DNA from 2 places in the Pseudomonas sp. HN2 genome. Region 1 is predicted to be linked to the other one. Evidence: predicted binding sites of a transcription regulator. Region 1 holds the regulator's gene; the other holds the start of a gene.
The links. Region 1 encodes FliA, which starts transcription of late flagellar genes. Its sites were predicted from a motif close to CTAAAGTTTNNNNNNNNNNNGCCGNTAA; they were not measured.
Positions count from the first base shown of each region.

Region 1 (7,601 bases):
GCCAAGGTCGTGGCGCTGGAAGAGGTCAAGCGTCAGCAGGAGCTGCTGCCGTCGCCGGCTCGCGCCATGGAAACCAAAGAACTGGGCTGGGACGACGTCACGCCGATCGACATGATCGGTCTGGAAGTCGGCTATCGCCTGATCCCGTTGGTGGACCGCAATCAGGGTGGGCAATTGCTCGCGCGGATCAAGGGCGTGCGCAAGAAGCTCTCGCAGGACCTGGGCTTCCTGATGCCGACCGTGCACATCCGCGACAACCTCGATCTGGCGCCGAGCGCTTACCGCCTGACCCTGATGGGAGTGATTCTCGCCGAGGCCGAGATCTACCCGGATCGCGAACTGGCGATCAACCCCGGCCAGGTCTACGGCTCGCTCAACGGTATCAACGCCAAAGATCCGGCTTTCGGCCTTGAGGCGGTGTGGATCGAAATCAGCCAGCGCGCCCAGGCGCAATCGCTCGGTTACACCGTGGTTGACGCCAGCACCGTGGTCGCCACGCACTTGAACCAGATTCTGTACAAGCACTCCAGCGAGTTGATCGGCCACGAAGAAGTGCAGCAACTCATGCAATTGCTGGCCAAGAGCTCGCCGAAACTGGCTGAGGAGCTGGTGCCGGGCGTGGTTTCGCTGTCGCAGTTGCTCAAGGTCCTGCAAGCGCTGCTCTCCGAACACGTGCCGGTGCGCGACATTCGCAGCATCGCCGAAGCGATCGCTAACAACGCCGCCAAGAGTCAAGATACCGCCGCTCTGGTCGCCGCTGTGCGGGTCGGCGTATCCCGCGCCATCGTCCAAAGCATTGTAGGCACTGAGTCCGAGCTGCCTGTGATCACATTGGAACCAAGGTTGGAACAGATATTGCTCAATAGTCTGCAGAAGGCAGGACAAGGCTCGGAAGAGGGCGTTCTGCTGGAGCCAAGCATGGCCGAGAAGCTGCAACGTTCGTTGATCGAAGCGGCCCAGCGGCAGGAAATGCAAGGCCAACCGGTGATCCTGCTGGTAGCAGGCCCGATTCGCGCGATGCTCTCGCGCTTCGGCCGCCTCGCAGTCCCTGGGCTGCATGTGCTGGCCTACCAGGAAGTACCGGACAACAAGCAAGTGACCATCGTTGCGACAGTAGGGCCCAACGGCTGAGGTAGTGGTTTATGCAAGTTAAGCGTTTTTTCGCCGCCGATATGCGTCAGGCCATGAAGCTGGTTCGCGATGAGCTGGGCGCTGATGCCGCCATCATCGGCAACCGCCGCATCGCCGGCGGCGTCGAGTTGACGGCGGCACTGGATTACAAGTTGTCGGCGCTGGCGCCGCGGGTTCCGAACATGGAGCTCGAAGACGAACTGCGCAAGACCCAGTCGCGCATCGTCACCGCCCAGGCCGAACTGAGCCTGCGTGGCGAAGCCGACGGCAACACCAATCAGCAATTGTTCGCCGGGCTGCCATTGACCGCAGGCCTGCCGCTGACCGCTGCCGAGCCGCTGAGCGAGCCGACCTACGCTGCCCCGGCGCGTCCGGCCGCAGCGCCTGCGCAGGCCTCGGCGGGTGTCGATCCGCGTGCGCTGGATTCGATGCGTTTTGAATTGAATAGCCTGCGCGAGCTGATGGAAGTGCAGCTCGGCACCCTGGCCTGGAATCAGCTGCAAGGCAGCCGTCCGGCTCAGGCCAATCTGTATCGCCGTTTGCAGCGCATCGGCCTGTCGGGCCCGCTGTCGCGTGATCTGTTGGCGCTGATCACCGATATCGAAGAGCCGCGTCAGGCCTGGCGCATGCTGCTCGCGCATCTGGCGCGGATGATTGCCGTACCGGAAGTCGAGCCGCTGGAAGAGGGCGGTGTGATTGCCATGGTCGGCCCGGCCGGCATGGGCAAGACCACCACGCTGGCCAAGCTTGCCGCGCGTTATGTGCTCAAGTACGGCGCGCAGAACGTTGCGCTGGTGAGCATGGACAGCTTCCGCATCGGCGCGCAGGAACAACTGAAAACCCTCGGGCGCATTCTCAACGTGCCGGTGACCCACGTCGATCCGGGCCAGTCGCTGGTTCAGGCATTGGATCCACTGCTACGCAAACGCGTGGTTTTGATCGATACTGCCGGGCTGCAAGCCAGTGATCCGGCGTTGCGCATGCAGCTTGAGAGTCTGGCCGGGCGTGGCATTCGCTCGAAAAATTATCTGGTACTGGCAACCACCAGCCAGAAACAGGTTCTAACCGCCGCTTATCACAGTTACAAGCGTTGCGGGCTGGCCGGTTGCATCCTGACTAAACTGGATGAAACGGCCAGTCTCGGCGAAGTGTTGAGCCTGGCGATCAGTCATGAATTGCCGGTCGCGTACCTGACCGATGGCCCACGGATTCCGGATGATCTGCATCTGCCGCGCCGTCATCAACTGGTCAGCCGCGCCGTCAGCGTGCAAATGCAGGAAGAACCCAGCGAAGAAGCCATGGCTGACATGTTCGCTGATATCTATCACAGCCCGACCAAGCAGGTTGGCTGAGGTAATCATGAACAGTTTTTGTACCTACATCGATGGTCTGCCACGCATTGTTCCGATCGGGAACGCGCAGCCAGTAATGTGGCCTCCGTCTATGCAAGACAAGGTAAAGAAATAACATGGGCAGCATGCATCCCGTACAGGTGATCGCGGTGACCGGCGGCAAAGGTGGCGTCGGCAAGACTAACGTGTCAGTGAACTTGTCGCTGGCGCTGGCAGAGCTTGGCCGTCGGGTCATGCTGCTGGACGCCGACCTGGGCCTGGCCAACGTCGACGTTCTGCTGGGGCTGACGCCCAAGCGCACACTGGCTGACGTGATCGAAGGCCGTTGCGAATTGCGCGACGTGCTGTTGCAGGGCCCGGGCGGGATTCGCATCGTGCCGGCGGCCTCCGGCACGCAGAGCATGGTGCACCTGAGCCCGGCGCAACACGCCGGCCTGATCCAGGCGTTCAGCGACATCGGCGACAATCTCGACGTGCTGGTGATCGACACCGCTGCGGGTATTGGTGACTCGGTAGTCAGTTTCGTTCGCGCCGCGCAAGAGGTGTTGCTGGTGGTCTGCGACGAGCCGACTTCGATCACCGACGCTTACGCGCTGATCAAGTTGCTCAATCGCGACTACGGCATGAACCGCTTCCGCGTGCTGGCCAACATGGCGCAGAGCCCGCAGGAAGGGCGCAACCTGTTCGCCAAGTTGACCAAGGTCACGGATCGCTTCCTCGACGTCGCCCTACAATACGTCGGCGCCGTGCCGTACGACGAAAGCGTGCGCAAGGCGGTGCAGAAGCAGCGCGCCGTCTACGAAGCCTTTCCCCGTTCCAAGTGCGCGCTGGCCTTCAAGGCCATCGCCCAGAAGGTCGACACCTGGCCGCTGCCCGCCAACCCGCGCGGTCATCTGGAATTTTTCGTCGAGCGTCTCGTGCAGCAAACCGCAGGGCCTGTGATATGACCGCCAGTGGCATGAATCTTTACAAAAAGTCGGCGCGTGACGCGCAATACGAATTGATCGAGCGCTACGCGCCACTGGTCAAGCGCATTGCCTATCACTTGCTGGCACGCCTGCCGGCCAGCGTGCAGGTCGAAGACCTGATCCAGGCCGGGATGATCGGTTTGCTCGAAGTGTCGACCAAATACGACGCCAGCAAAGGCGCCAGTTTCGAAACGTACGCGGGCATTCGAATCCGCGGCGCGATGCTCGACGAAGTGCGCAAAGGGGACTGGGCGCCACGCTCGGTTCACCGCAATACCCGGATGGTCAGCGACGCAATTCGCTCGATTGAAGCTAAAACCGGCCGTGACGCTAAAGATCACGAGGTTGCGGCCGAACTCCAATTGAGTCTCGACGATTACTACGGGATTCTGAATGACACCTTGGGCAGTCGCCTGTTCAGTTTCGACGACCTGTTGCAGGACGGCGAACACGAAGGGCTGCACGAGGATGGCGCCAGTGCGCATATGGAGCCGTCACGCGATCTGGAAGATGAACGCTTCCAGGCGGCGCTGGCGGACGCGATTGCCAATTTGCCGGAGCGTGAGCGACTGGTGTTGGCGCTGTACTACGACGAAGAGCTGAACCTCAAGGAAATCGGTGAGGTCCTTGGCGTCAGTGAATCGCGGGTCAGCCAGTTACACAGCCAGTGCGCGGCCCGCTTGCGGGGGCGTTTGGGGGAGTGGCGAGCGCGCTGAAGGCAGTGTGGGGACACTGCGAAACGAGGCTGGTGCGGTGATGAGCGGCGCCGGTCTCGATCCGTTGTGCTCCAGACAAACTTTAAGTGCTGCGCCGATTGATTGAAGTGGCGCGTCCAGGTGCTGGGCGCGTTTAAGACTGCTTGGAGGTCGAATTGAACAAAGACATGAAAATCCTCATCGTTGATGACTTCTCAACGATGCGGCGGATCATCAAGAACCTGCTGCGCGATCTTGGGTTCACCAACACCGTCGAGGCCGACGATGGCACCACTGCCATTCCGGTGCTCAACAGCGGCAGCATCGACTTTCTGGTAACGGACTGGAACATGCCGGGCATGACCGGTATCGACCTGCTGCGTCACGTGCGTGCCGATGAAAAACTCAAGCACCTCCCGGTGTTGATGGTGACTGCCGAAGCCAAGCGCGAGCAGATCATCGAGGCCGCACAGGCCGGTGTGAACGGTTACGTGGTCAAACCTTTCACGGCTCAAGCGTTGAAAGACAAAATCGAGAAGATTTTCGAACGCATCGGCTGATGAATGCGCGGGGGAGCTATGGAGCATAACGAATCTTCACAGGGCGATTTTGAATCGACCCTGAAAAAACACGCGGTCGAACTGGTCGAAAGCCTTGAAAAAGGCAGGTTCGGCGACGCGGTGCAACTGATCCATGAGCTCAATCAGACCCGTGACCGCGGCCTGTATCAGGAAGTGGGCAAGCTCACACGTGAACTGCACAGTGCGATCGTCAATTTCCAGATCGATCCGCACATGCCGCAGGCCGAGGAAGTGTCGCAAATCACCGACGCGACCGAACGCCTGGGCTACGTGGTCAAGCTGACGGAAGCCGCGGCCAACCGCACCATGGATCTGGTGGAAAGCGCCACGCCGGTGGTCAACAGTCTGGCTGATGAAGCGCAGACGTTGAGTGCCGATTGGGGTCGCTTCATGCGTCGCGAGGTCGGGGCTGAAGAGTTCCGCGAACTGGCGCGCCGGGTCGACGGTTTTCTGTCACGCAGCAGCACGGACAACCGTGCGGTGTCGAGCAATCTCAACGACATCCTGCTGGCTCAGGATTACCAGGACCTCACCGGTCAGGTGATCAAGCGCGTGACCCAACTGGTCACCGAAGTCGAAAGCAATCTGCTCAAACTCGTGCTCATGGCCAGTCAGGTCGACCGCTTCGCGGGCATCGAACATGACCGCGCCGCAATGCTCGCCGAAAAAGATCCACAAAAACATCTCTCGCAGGGTGAAGGTCCGCAGATTCATGCCGATAAACGAGAAGACGTTGTGTCCGGTCAGGACGATGTGGACGATTTGCTATCCAGCCTTGGATTTTGAAGTTAGGTTTTTAGACCTGTTAGGAGCACCCCATTAATGAGCTTCGGCGCCGATGAAGAGATCCTTCAGGATTTCCTGGTTGAGGCCGGCGAGATTCTTGAGCAACTGTCCGAACAACTGGTCGAGCTGGAAAGCCGCCCGGATGATGCAGATCTGCTCAATGCAATTTTTCGCGGTTTCCACACTGTAAAAGGGGGCGCCGGCTTCCTTCAGCTCAATGAGCTGGTGGAGTGCTGTCACATCGCCGAAAACGTGTTCGACATCCTCCGTAAGGGTGAGCGTCGCGTTGATGCAGAACTGATGGACGTTGTGCTCGAAGCACTGGACGCGGTGAACAGCATGTTCAGCGAAGTCCGTGAGCGCGCACCGATCACCGCCGCCACGCCGGAACTGCTGGCCGCGCTGGCGCGTCTGGCCGAGCCGCAATCGGCGGATGAAGCCGTGGCCGCACCGGTGGAAGTGGTCGAAGAACCGGTCGCCGAAAGCGCATCGGAAGACATCACCGACAACGAATTCGAACAACTGCTGGACTCGCTGAATGCCGTCAAGGCGCAAGCCGAGGCCCCGGCCGCTCCTGTGGCATCCGCGCCGGTTGCCGACACGGCGGCCAGCGATGAAATCACCGACGCCGAATTTGAATCGCTGCTCGATCAACTGCACGGCAAAGGCCAGTTCGCTGTCGATGCAGTCGCTCCGGCGCCAGCAGCAGCGGCTCCGGCCGCGCCTGCTGCGGGCGACAGCTCGGACATCACCGACGACGAATTCGAAGCGCTGCTCGATCAGTTGCACGGCAAGGGCAACTTCGCCGTAGACGCGCTGGAATCGGCGATCGCTTCGGCGCCGGCAGCCCCTGCTGCACCGGCCGCCGCTGCGGCCGGTAGCGACCTGATCAGCGATCACGAATTCGAATCGCTGCTCGACGAATTGCACGGCAAAGGCAAGTTTGACGCCGCTGCGGCGACTGCCGGCTCCGCATCAAGCGTCGCCACGCCAGCCGCGAAAGCTCCGGCCGCCGCTGCTGCGCCGAAACCTGCGGCCAAGCCTGAACCGAAAGCCGAGGCGCCGAAACCGGCCGCCGCTGCTGCTCCGGCTCCGGCCCGCGCGCCAGCCGCTGCACCGGCAGAAAAACCGGCCAGCGAAGCAGAAACTACCGTGCGCGTCGACACCGCGCGGCTCGACGAGATCATGAACATGGTCGGCGAGCTGGTGCTGGTGCGTAACCGTCTGGTGCGCCTGGGCCTCAACAGCGGCGACGAAGCCATGTCCAAGGCCGTGTCGAACCTCGACGTGGTCACCGCTGACCTGCAGACCGCCGTGATGAAGACGCGGATGCAGCCGATCAAGAAGGTCTTCGGGCGCTTCCCGCGTCTGGTTCGCGACCTCGCGCGGCAACTGAAGAAAGAGATCAACCTGGAACTGGTGGGTGAAGAAACCGACCTCGACAAAAACCTTGTCGAGGCTCTGGCCGACCCGCTGGTCCACTTGGTGCGCAACGCTGTCGACCACGGCATCGAGTCGCCGGAAGAACGTGAAGCGTCGGGCAAGGCCCGTGGCGGTCGCGTGGTGCTGGCGGCCGAGCAGGAAGGCGACCACATCCTGCTGTCGATCTCCGACGACGGCAAAGGCATGGACCCGAACGTCCTGCGTTCGATCGCGGTAAAACGCGGTGTGATGGACAAGGACGCAGCCGATCGCCTGAGCGATACCGAGTGCTACAACCTGATTTTCGCCCCGGGTTTCTCGACCAAGACCGAGATCTCCGACGTGTCCGGCCGTGGTGTCGGCATGGACGTGGTCAAGACCAAGATTTCCCAGCTCAACGGTTCGATCAACATCTACTCGACCAAGGGCCAGGGCTCGAAGATCGTCATCAAGGTGCCGCTGACGCTGGCGATCATGCCGACGCTGATGGTCATGCTCGGCAATCAGGCGTTCGCGTTCCCGCTGGTCAACGTCAACGAAATCTTCCACCTCGACCTGTCGACCACCAATGTCGTCGACGGTCAGGAAGTGGTGATCGTGCGCGACAAGGCGCTGCCATTGTTCTACCTCAAGCGCTGGCTGGTCAGCTCCGCCGCTCACGAAGAG
Region 1 is NZ_CP085885.1:1,722,827-1,730,427, forward strand. It holds gene flhA (flagellar biosynthesis protein FlhA) at 1-1,131, shown strand, start outside; gene flhF (flagellar biosynthesis protein FlhF) at 1,143-2,483, shown strand; gene fleN (flagellar synthesis regulator FleN) at 2,600-3,430, shown strand; gene fliA (RNA polymerase sigma factor FliA) at 3,427-4,167, shown strand; gene LIS66_RS07585 (chemotaxis response regulator CheY) at 4,335-4,706, shown strand; gene LIS66_RS07590 (protein phosphatase CheZ) at 4,725-5,513, shown strand; gene LIS66_RS07595 (chemotaxis protein CheA) at 5,550-7,601, shown strand, end outside.

Region 2 (7,601 bases), 1.3 Mb from region 1:
TGTTTTCGATTGCCGGCAACAAGATGTTCGCTTTACAGGGATTACGCGGCGATTCGCTGGCGTTCAAGGTCGACAAGGATCTGTTTCTCGGCCATTGCGATCGGCCGGGGATTCATCCGGCGCCGTATCTGGCGCGGGCGCAGTGGATCATCATGCATCCGCCCTACCCGCTGGGTGCGGAGGAATTGCAGGGGCTGTTGCAGCGATCGCATCAACTGGTGGTGAGCAAGTTGCCCAAAAAGACTCAAATCGGCCTGCTGCTGTAATCCCGGTCTCATGTAGGAGTGAGCCTGCTCGCGATAGCGGTGTATCAGTCGACATCCTTGTTGATTGAAAAGACGCTATCGCGAGCAGGCTCACTCCTACAGGGGTAAGTGTGTTCTTTAGATCAAAGACAACAGGTTGGAACCGAGGAAAATCTGGTCAATCCAGAACACCTGGTGCAGCAGCACGATCACCCAGAACAGAATCTGGAACGACACCTTGCGCGTCTTGTGCCGGAATACCTGCTGCGCGATCAATGCACCCGGCCAGCCGCCGGCCAGTTCCACCGCATGCAGGATGTTTTCCGGCGTGCGCCAGGCATCGGCGCGGGCCTTGCGCTTGTCGGCCCAGTACAGAAAGAACGCGAGCACACTGACAATCCCGTAAGCCGCCAACGGCAGCCGCGAGATGCCGCTGAGCCACATCGACAGCGAGCCGAACAGCGGCAGCGCGCAGACGATCAGCAGCACCACCAGCTTCAACTTCACCTGCTGAAGGCGCCCGCCCGAAGGCCGTCCTTGCGGGCGGTGCGCGCGCGAATCGTTCATGGCTTGGCCGCCGACCAGTCCACCCAGCCGAACTGCCAGGTCGCCAGAATGAACAGGCCGAACGCAATCCGGTACCAGGCGAACGCCGCATAGCTGTGGCTGCCGATGAACTTGAGCAAACCGCGCACGGCGATCATGGCGAAGATAAATGCCGTGACGAAACCAATCGCGAACACCGGGAAATCCGCCGGCACAAACAGGTCGAGGTATTTATAGCCCGAGTACACCGCCGCACCGACCATGGTGGGCATGGCGAGGAAGAACGAAAATTCCGTGGCGGTCTTGCGCGACAGGCCGAACAGCAAGCCACCAATGATTGTCGAGCCGGAGCGCGAGGTGCCGGGAATCATTGCCAGGCACTGTGCGAAACCGATTTTCAGGGCATCGGTCCAGCGGATCTCGTCGACGGTTTCAGCGTGCACTTCATGCTGGCGCTGTTCGGCCCACAGCATGACGATCCCGCCGATCACCAGCGCAGCAGCCACGGTAATCGGGTTGAACAGGTATTCGTGGATCAGGTCGGCAAAGATCACCCCCAACACCACCGCCGGCAAAAACGCGATCAGCAGGTTGACGGTAAAACGCCGTGCGCTCGGCTGGGTTGGCAGGCCGATCACCACGTCGAGAATCTTGCGGCGAAACTCCCAGACCACCGCGAGGATCGCGCCGAGCTGAATAATGATGTTGAACGCCATGGCCCGCTCGCCGCCGAAGTTCAGCAAGTCGGCGACGATGATCTGGTGTCCGGTACTCGAAATGGGCAAAAACTCCGTCAGCCCTTCTACAACTCCTAGTATCAGTGCCTGCAAGGCAGTCCAAAGATCCATCAATCCCCCAGAGAGCGATGCGCGCCGGCATGCCCCGATAGTATTTTTAGCGTTCACTGCGTTCAGCGTAGCCGGTAAAAGCTGTACCGATTCCGCGCGCACAGGATCCACACGAAACGGTAAAAATTCCGTGAAATTTCAAAACCGGATTCAGGTTTTCGCGCGCGGGGCCGAAATCCTAACAGACAAGCCTCAATAGCGCTCTGCGCGTTGGCTGTCTTGCCTGGCGCAGTCCCGAGCACTCAGCTGTGGCTGGATGCTGGCGATCGTTTATTACAAGAACAAGAATCCGGAGTGACAGCGTTATGAACAGCTTGCGCAGTGTGTCGATCAGCCGACGCTTGTGGCTCATCTTGATTGTGGCGGTGGTCATGTTGCTGACCTTGGGCGTGCTGATGCTCAAGCAGATCCACGACGACCTCTACCACGCCAAGGCGCAGAAAACCCAGCATGTGGTGCAGACAGCCAGCGGCCTGCTCACGTATTACCAAGGGCTGGAGACCGCCGGCACCCTGACCAGGGACGCGGCGCAAAAGCAGGCGCTGACCGCGATCCGTGGTTTGCGCTATGACCAGAACGATTACTTCTGGATCAACGACCTCACGCCTGTGATGGTCATGCACCCGACCAACCCCAAACTCGAAGGCCAGAACCTCTCGGCGATCCGCGACCCGGACGGCTTTGCGGTGTTCAACGAAATGGTTGCCATCGCCAAGGCCAAAGGCGCGGGCATGGTCAATTACCGCTGGCCGAAGCCGGGCGCGACTGATCCGGTGGCGAAGACTTCGTACGTGAAGCTGTTCGAACCCTGGGGCTGGGTGATCGGTTCCGGTGTGTACGTCGACGATGTCCAGGCCGAATTCCAGGAGCAGATGATCAAGGCTTCGGTGATCGGTCTGGCGATTGCGCTGATCATGGCGCTGCTGGTGATACTGATTGCCCGCAGCATTGTCCGTCCGTTGCAGGAAACCGTGAACGCCATGGCCAACATTGCCAGTGGCGAAAGCGACCTGACGCGCAGCCTCGATACCCATGGCAAGGATGAGGTCACCGAGCTGGCCCATCACTTCAATGCCTTCACGGCCAAGTTGCGCCGGGTGATTGGTGACTTGCAGGTGTCGGCCAGCGCTCTGGGCCAGTCTTCCAGTGAACTGGGCAACGATGCCTCGCAGGCACAGCAGCGCAGTCAGCAGCAATCGCAGCAGATGGAGCTGGTGGCGACGGCGATCAACGAAGTCACCTACGGCGTGCAGGACGTGGCGAAAAACGCCGAACACGCCGCCGCAGAAATGCGCGATGCCGAAGCGCAGGCACAACAGGGCCAGATCAACATTGATGGCAGCCTGCAACAGATCGACAAGCTCTCGGGCACGATCGATCAGGCGGTGGAAGTGATCCGCACGCTGGCGGCCGAGAGCACACAGATTGGCAGCGTCCTGGAAGTGATTCGCTCGATTGCCGAGCAGACCAACCTCTTGGCACTCAACGCGGCAATTGAAGCGGCGCGTGCGGGTGAGCAAGGTCGCGGGTTTGCCGTGGTGGCCGATGAGGTGCGCTTGCTGGCCCAGCGTACGCAGAAGTCGACGGCGGAGATTCAGTCGATGATCGAGCGCCTGCAGAACCACTCGGAGGCTGCGGTGAAGGTGATCGGCGACAGCAGCAAGGCATCGCAACTGACCATTGAACAGGCGGGACTGGCCGGGGCCAGCCTCAATGCAATTGGCCAGGCGTTGCGCAATCTGAACGGACTGAATGCCTCAATCGCCAGCGCCACGTTGCAACAGGCCCATGTGGTTGAGGACATCAACCAGAACGTCACCCAGGCGGCCGGGCTTTCGCATAGCACCGCGTTAGCGGCTGAGCAGTCGAGCGCGGCCAGCCTGCGCCTTGGGCAACTGAGCGAACAGCTCAACGGGTTGCTGCGCCAGTTCCGGGTCTGACCGATCACCGAGGTGAGCCCACCCCTCACCCCAGCCCTCTCCCCGAGGAGAGGGAGCCGACCGAGGTGTCTGGCGTCATACATCGACGTGAACAATCGAGTCGATTATGGATTCAACGAAGATCGTTCAAACCGGCGCAGCTCAAAAGCATCCCCCAATCAGTCCCCTCTCCCTCCGGGAGAGGGCTAGGGTGAGGGGCTTTTGATCTGACTAATGCAGTACAATCCGCCCCCTTCTCGACTCCCCCAAGGATCACTCATGTCCGGGCTTGAACTGTTCGCCGCTGCCCTCGGTGTCATCGCCGTGTGGCTGACGGTCAAACAGAATCCGTGGTGCTGGCCGATCGGGCTGGTCATGGTGTTGCTCTACAGCTGGATCTTCTTTGAGGTGAAGCTGTATTCGGACATGTTGCTGCAAGTGATCTACGCCGCGTTGCAAGTCTACGGCTGGTGGCAATGGACCCGCGCCTGGACGATGCACGACGGACGCGAAGTCAGCCGCCTCGACACTCGCTCGATTCTGCTCGGTCTCGGTATCGGCACAATCGGCAGCCTGTTGCTGGGCGCGGCGATGGCGCACTGGACCGACGCTGCACAACCGTGGCTCGATGCCGCGCTCACCGGTTTCAGTCTGGTCGCGCAACTATGGATGGCGCAAAAACGCCTGCAATGCTGGGCGCTGTGGTTTGTCCTCGATGTCATCTTTGTTGGCCTGTTCATCTATAAAGGCCTGTACCTGACTGCCGCGCTCTATGCGCTGTTTACCCTGCTCGCCGTGCAAGGCTGGCGGGAATGGCGCGCCGATCCGGCGTTGCGCACATGAAAGTCGTGGTACTCACCGGCCCGGAATCCACCGGCAAGAGCTGGCTGGCGGCAGGATTGGAGCAGCGTTTCGGCGGCGTGCGCGTTGACGAATATGTGCGCCGGTTTATTGAAGAAAACCCCCGGGACACCTGCCTGGCCGACATCCCCGCCATCGCTCGGGGTCAGTTGCACCGGGAAGATCAGGCGCGGGCCAGACAACCCGCGCTGCTGATCCTCGACACAAATCTTCTGAGCAACATCCTCTGGAGCCAGACTCTGTTTGGTGACTGCCCGGACTGGCTGGAAACCGAGTTGCTCGCCCGCCATTACGATCTGCACCTGCTGCTGTCGCCGCAACAGGTCGACTGGGCCGAAGACGGCCAGCGCTGCCAACCGGCTCTTGAAGATCGCATGGCGTTCTACGAAGCCACTCGCACGTGGCTGGTCCAGCATCAACAGCCGATGCAAGTGATCGAAGGCAATTGGGCCGAACGCCAGGCGCAAGCCTTTGCGGCGGTCGAGCGTTTGCTGGCCGACTAAGCCAGCAAGCGGGCAATTCGCGCATTCTGTCCGTTTTTGAAACACTCGCGAGCGCGCAAAGCCGCCGTCCAAACGCTGTTCATCACCGCGTCACCTCACCTGTTACGCCGCTGAAACACATCGGCGCAAACCCTTGATCCAGAGCTTTGCAACGCCAATTGGCACTCAAGCGATCCTCGGCGTGTATCACCGGTGAAACAGTAGCGACCAGAGCCATCCGCTCATATCCGCCAAACCATTGAAAAAACAAGACAATCCAAATCCGGCACAGCTTTCGCTCTCTCCTTCACAACGCTGAATCACCCAGCCCACTGAAGAAGGAATTGCAGCCGTGGGGAATTTCAATAAAAGCCTGACCTGCCTCCTGCTGATCGGATCAGCCGCCAGCGCATTGATCAGCGTCAGCGTGCAAGCCGAAGGCAATGGCGTGATCGTTCTCAACCGCGACGTTCAGCCCATCCCGATCGGCCGCAATGGTGGCAAAGACCCCTATCCGACCACGGTCAACGCCAACCCTTCGGCGCGGATCAACCAGACCCTCAGCAGCACCGAACTCAGCGACGGCGATTTCGCCAGCGTCGCCAGCGGTTCGTCGATTCGCGGCAACATGACCACGCCCACCTCCAACCTGCCCGGCATGAACACCCTGACCAATCAGAACGGACTGCCCGGCATGCGTACCGGTAGCGGCGGCGGTTCTGGCGCGTCGATCTCCAACACCGTCAACCGGGCGATGAGCACCGGGCTGGCGCCTCTGACTCGCATGGCCGGAGGCCAATGACATGAATCGCACCCTGCTGCTTCTCGCCCTGCTCGGCTGCACCAGCGCCATGGCCGATCCGGCTTCAGTCAACCAGGCGAATATCCAGAATTCCGGTGCCCAGTATCGCGGCAACTTCAACGTCAACCAGGCCGCCGGTGACCAGATGCAGCAAGCCAACACCAAAGCGATCGCCATCGGCACCGAGTCCCACGCCACCACCAGCGTCAGGCAGAACATCGACACGCCCGCCAGCCGCGCCATCGACGCCAGCGCCAACATCGGCGGCAACTCTTTCAGCAATGGCAACGGCATCCTCGGTGTGAACCAGGGTGCCGGTGCCAACAATCAAATGGCCAACGTGACGCGCGTCAGCATCAGTGCCGGCCCGCAGAGCATTGACGACAGCGCCCTTTCGCAACAGAACGTGGCGTTTTTACCGAGCTCAGGAGCAACTGGTACCTCACCCGGCAGTCGCCAGGTCACGACAAGTGATCAGGCCTTCACCGGCAGCCGCGGGGTAATCCAGGTGAACCAGAGTGCCGGGGTGGGGAACCGCATGGCTAACACCCTGAGCATCCGGGTCGCTGACTGACCCAAACACAGTGCAATTGGAAAAGTAACAACACTTAACCCAACTAATAAGCACGACGGAGAAACAACCATGAAACCTACAATGGCTCTCAAACCACTGGTTTTCGCACTCGCAGCAGTGATGGCAATGGCAGCACAGGCTGGCGGCCGTGGTGACAACAACGGTCATGGTAACGGGCACGGCAATGGTCACGGCCAGCCACAAGGTCCAAATCTTGAACAACTGCTGCAGATCACCGCAGGCGCCGGCGCCGCTGTACTCGACGCGCAAAACAGCGACGGCAACGTGGTGAAGAACCAGGGCACCCTGAACAACGCCAATGCCAGCGACTCGCTCAATGGCTCCAACGGCAATATGGGCGCCAACGTCGCTGCCGGCGACGGCAACCAGCAGGACAACGCTGCGGCGCTGGCCACCGCTGACGAAAGCTTCATCTTCGGCAACGCTGTTGCAGCCTCGAGCGCGACTCAGGTGAACAACAACAACTACGTGAAAAACTCGTCCACCTTCAACAACGCCACGCTCAGCAATGCCGGCAACAACGGTTCCGGTAACATCGGCATCAACGTGAGCTCCGGCAACTTCAACCAACAGAAAAACAACCTCGCCATCGCTGTTTCCGGCGGTCGCGTAGCGCAGGCTGCTGCCTCTGCCAACCAGTCCTCGACTGGCCTGGTCGTGGAAAACAAAGGCGTGCAGGCTTACAAAACCGACACCCTCACCGGTACCTATGCAGCCGCTGGCGTGTTCAAAGCCAAAGGCACCGCGACCATCGAAGACGACAACCATGGCGGTTGGGGTAACCGTGGCGGCGGCCACGGCGGCAACGATGATCAGAAAGCCAAGTTCGAAGCCGTGGGCAGCTTTGGCCTCGCTGGCGTCACCACCCAACAAGTGCTGACCAAAGATGGCTGGAAAACCCCAGTCGTCAACAACGCCAACATGACCAACTCGATGAACAACTTCTCCGGCAACGGTGGAGCCAACGTCTCGGCCGGTGTGGGCAACCAACAAAGCAACTCGCTGTCCATCGCCGCAGGTTGCAAAGCCTGCATGTAATCGCGATCGAAACGAAAGCCCCGGTAACGGGGCTTTTTCCTCGGTTCCACAAGGCGTATTCGATCATGCGGACTCCTGCCCTCTTCGCTCTGCTTTGTCTGTGCGGCCTGACTCAGGCAGCCCAGATGCCCGTGGCTGCCCTGCCGGGTGGCGTGCTGGTCTACAAGGACGTGCAAAGCATTCGTGAGCGCAAGTTTGCCGACATCGTCGAACAGAAAACCGATTTCAGCTGCGGCGCTGCTGCACTGGCAACGGTTCTGCGCCA
Region 2 is NZ_CP085885.1:3,060,290-3,067,890, reverse strand. It holds gene LIS66_RS13385 (MmcQ/YjbR family DNA-binding protein) at 1-266, shown strand, start outside; gene LIS66_RS13380 (DUF1294 domain-containing protein) at 384-812, opposite strand; gene LIS66_RS13375 (undecaprenyl-diphosphate phosphatase) at 809-1,639, opposite strand; gene LIS66_RS13370 (methyl-accepting chemotaxis protein) at 1,945-3,579, shown strand; gene pnuC (nicotinamide riboside transporter PnuC) at 3,838-4,401, shown strand; gene LIS66_RS13360 (AAA family ATPase) at 4,398-4,922, shown strand; gene LIS66_RS13355 (hypothetical protein) at 5,254-5,703, shown strand; gene LIS66_RS13350 (hypothetical protein) at 5,705-6,277, shown strand; gene LIS66_RS13345 (heme utilization protein) at 6,347-7,336, shown strand; gene LIS66_RS13340 (C39 family peptidase) at 7,402-7,601, shown strand, end outside.
Region 2: LIS66_RS13370 (methyl-accepting chemotaxis protein) is a predicted target of FliA. The motif match lies at 1,789-1,816, and genes of this name have one in related genera.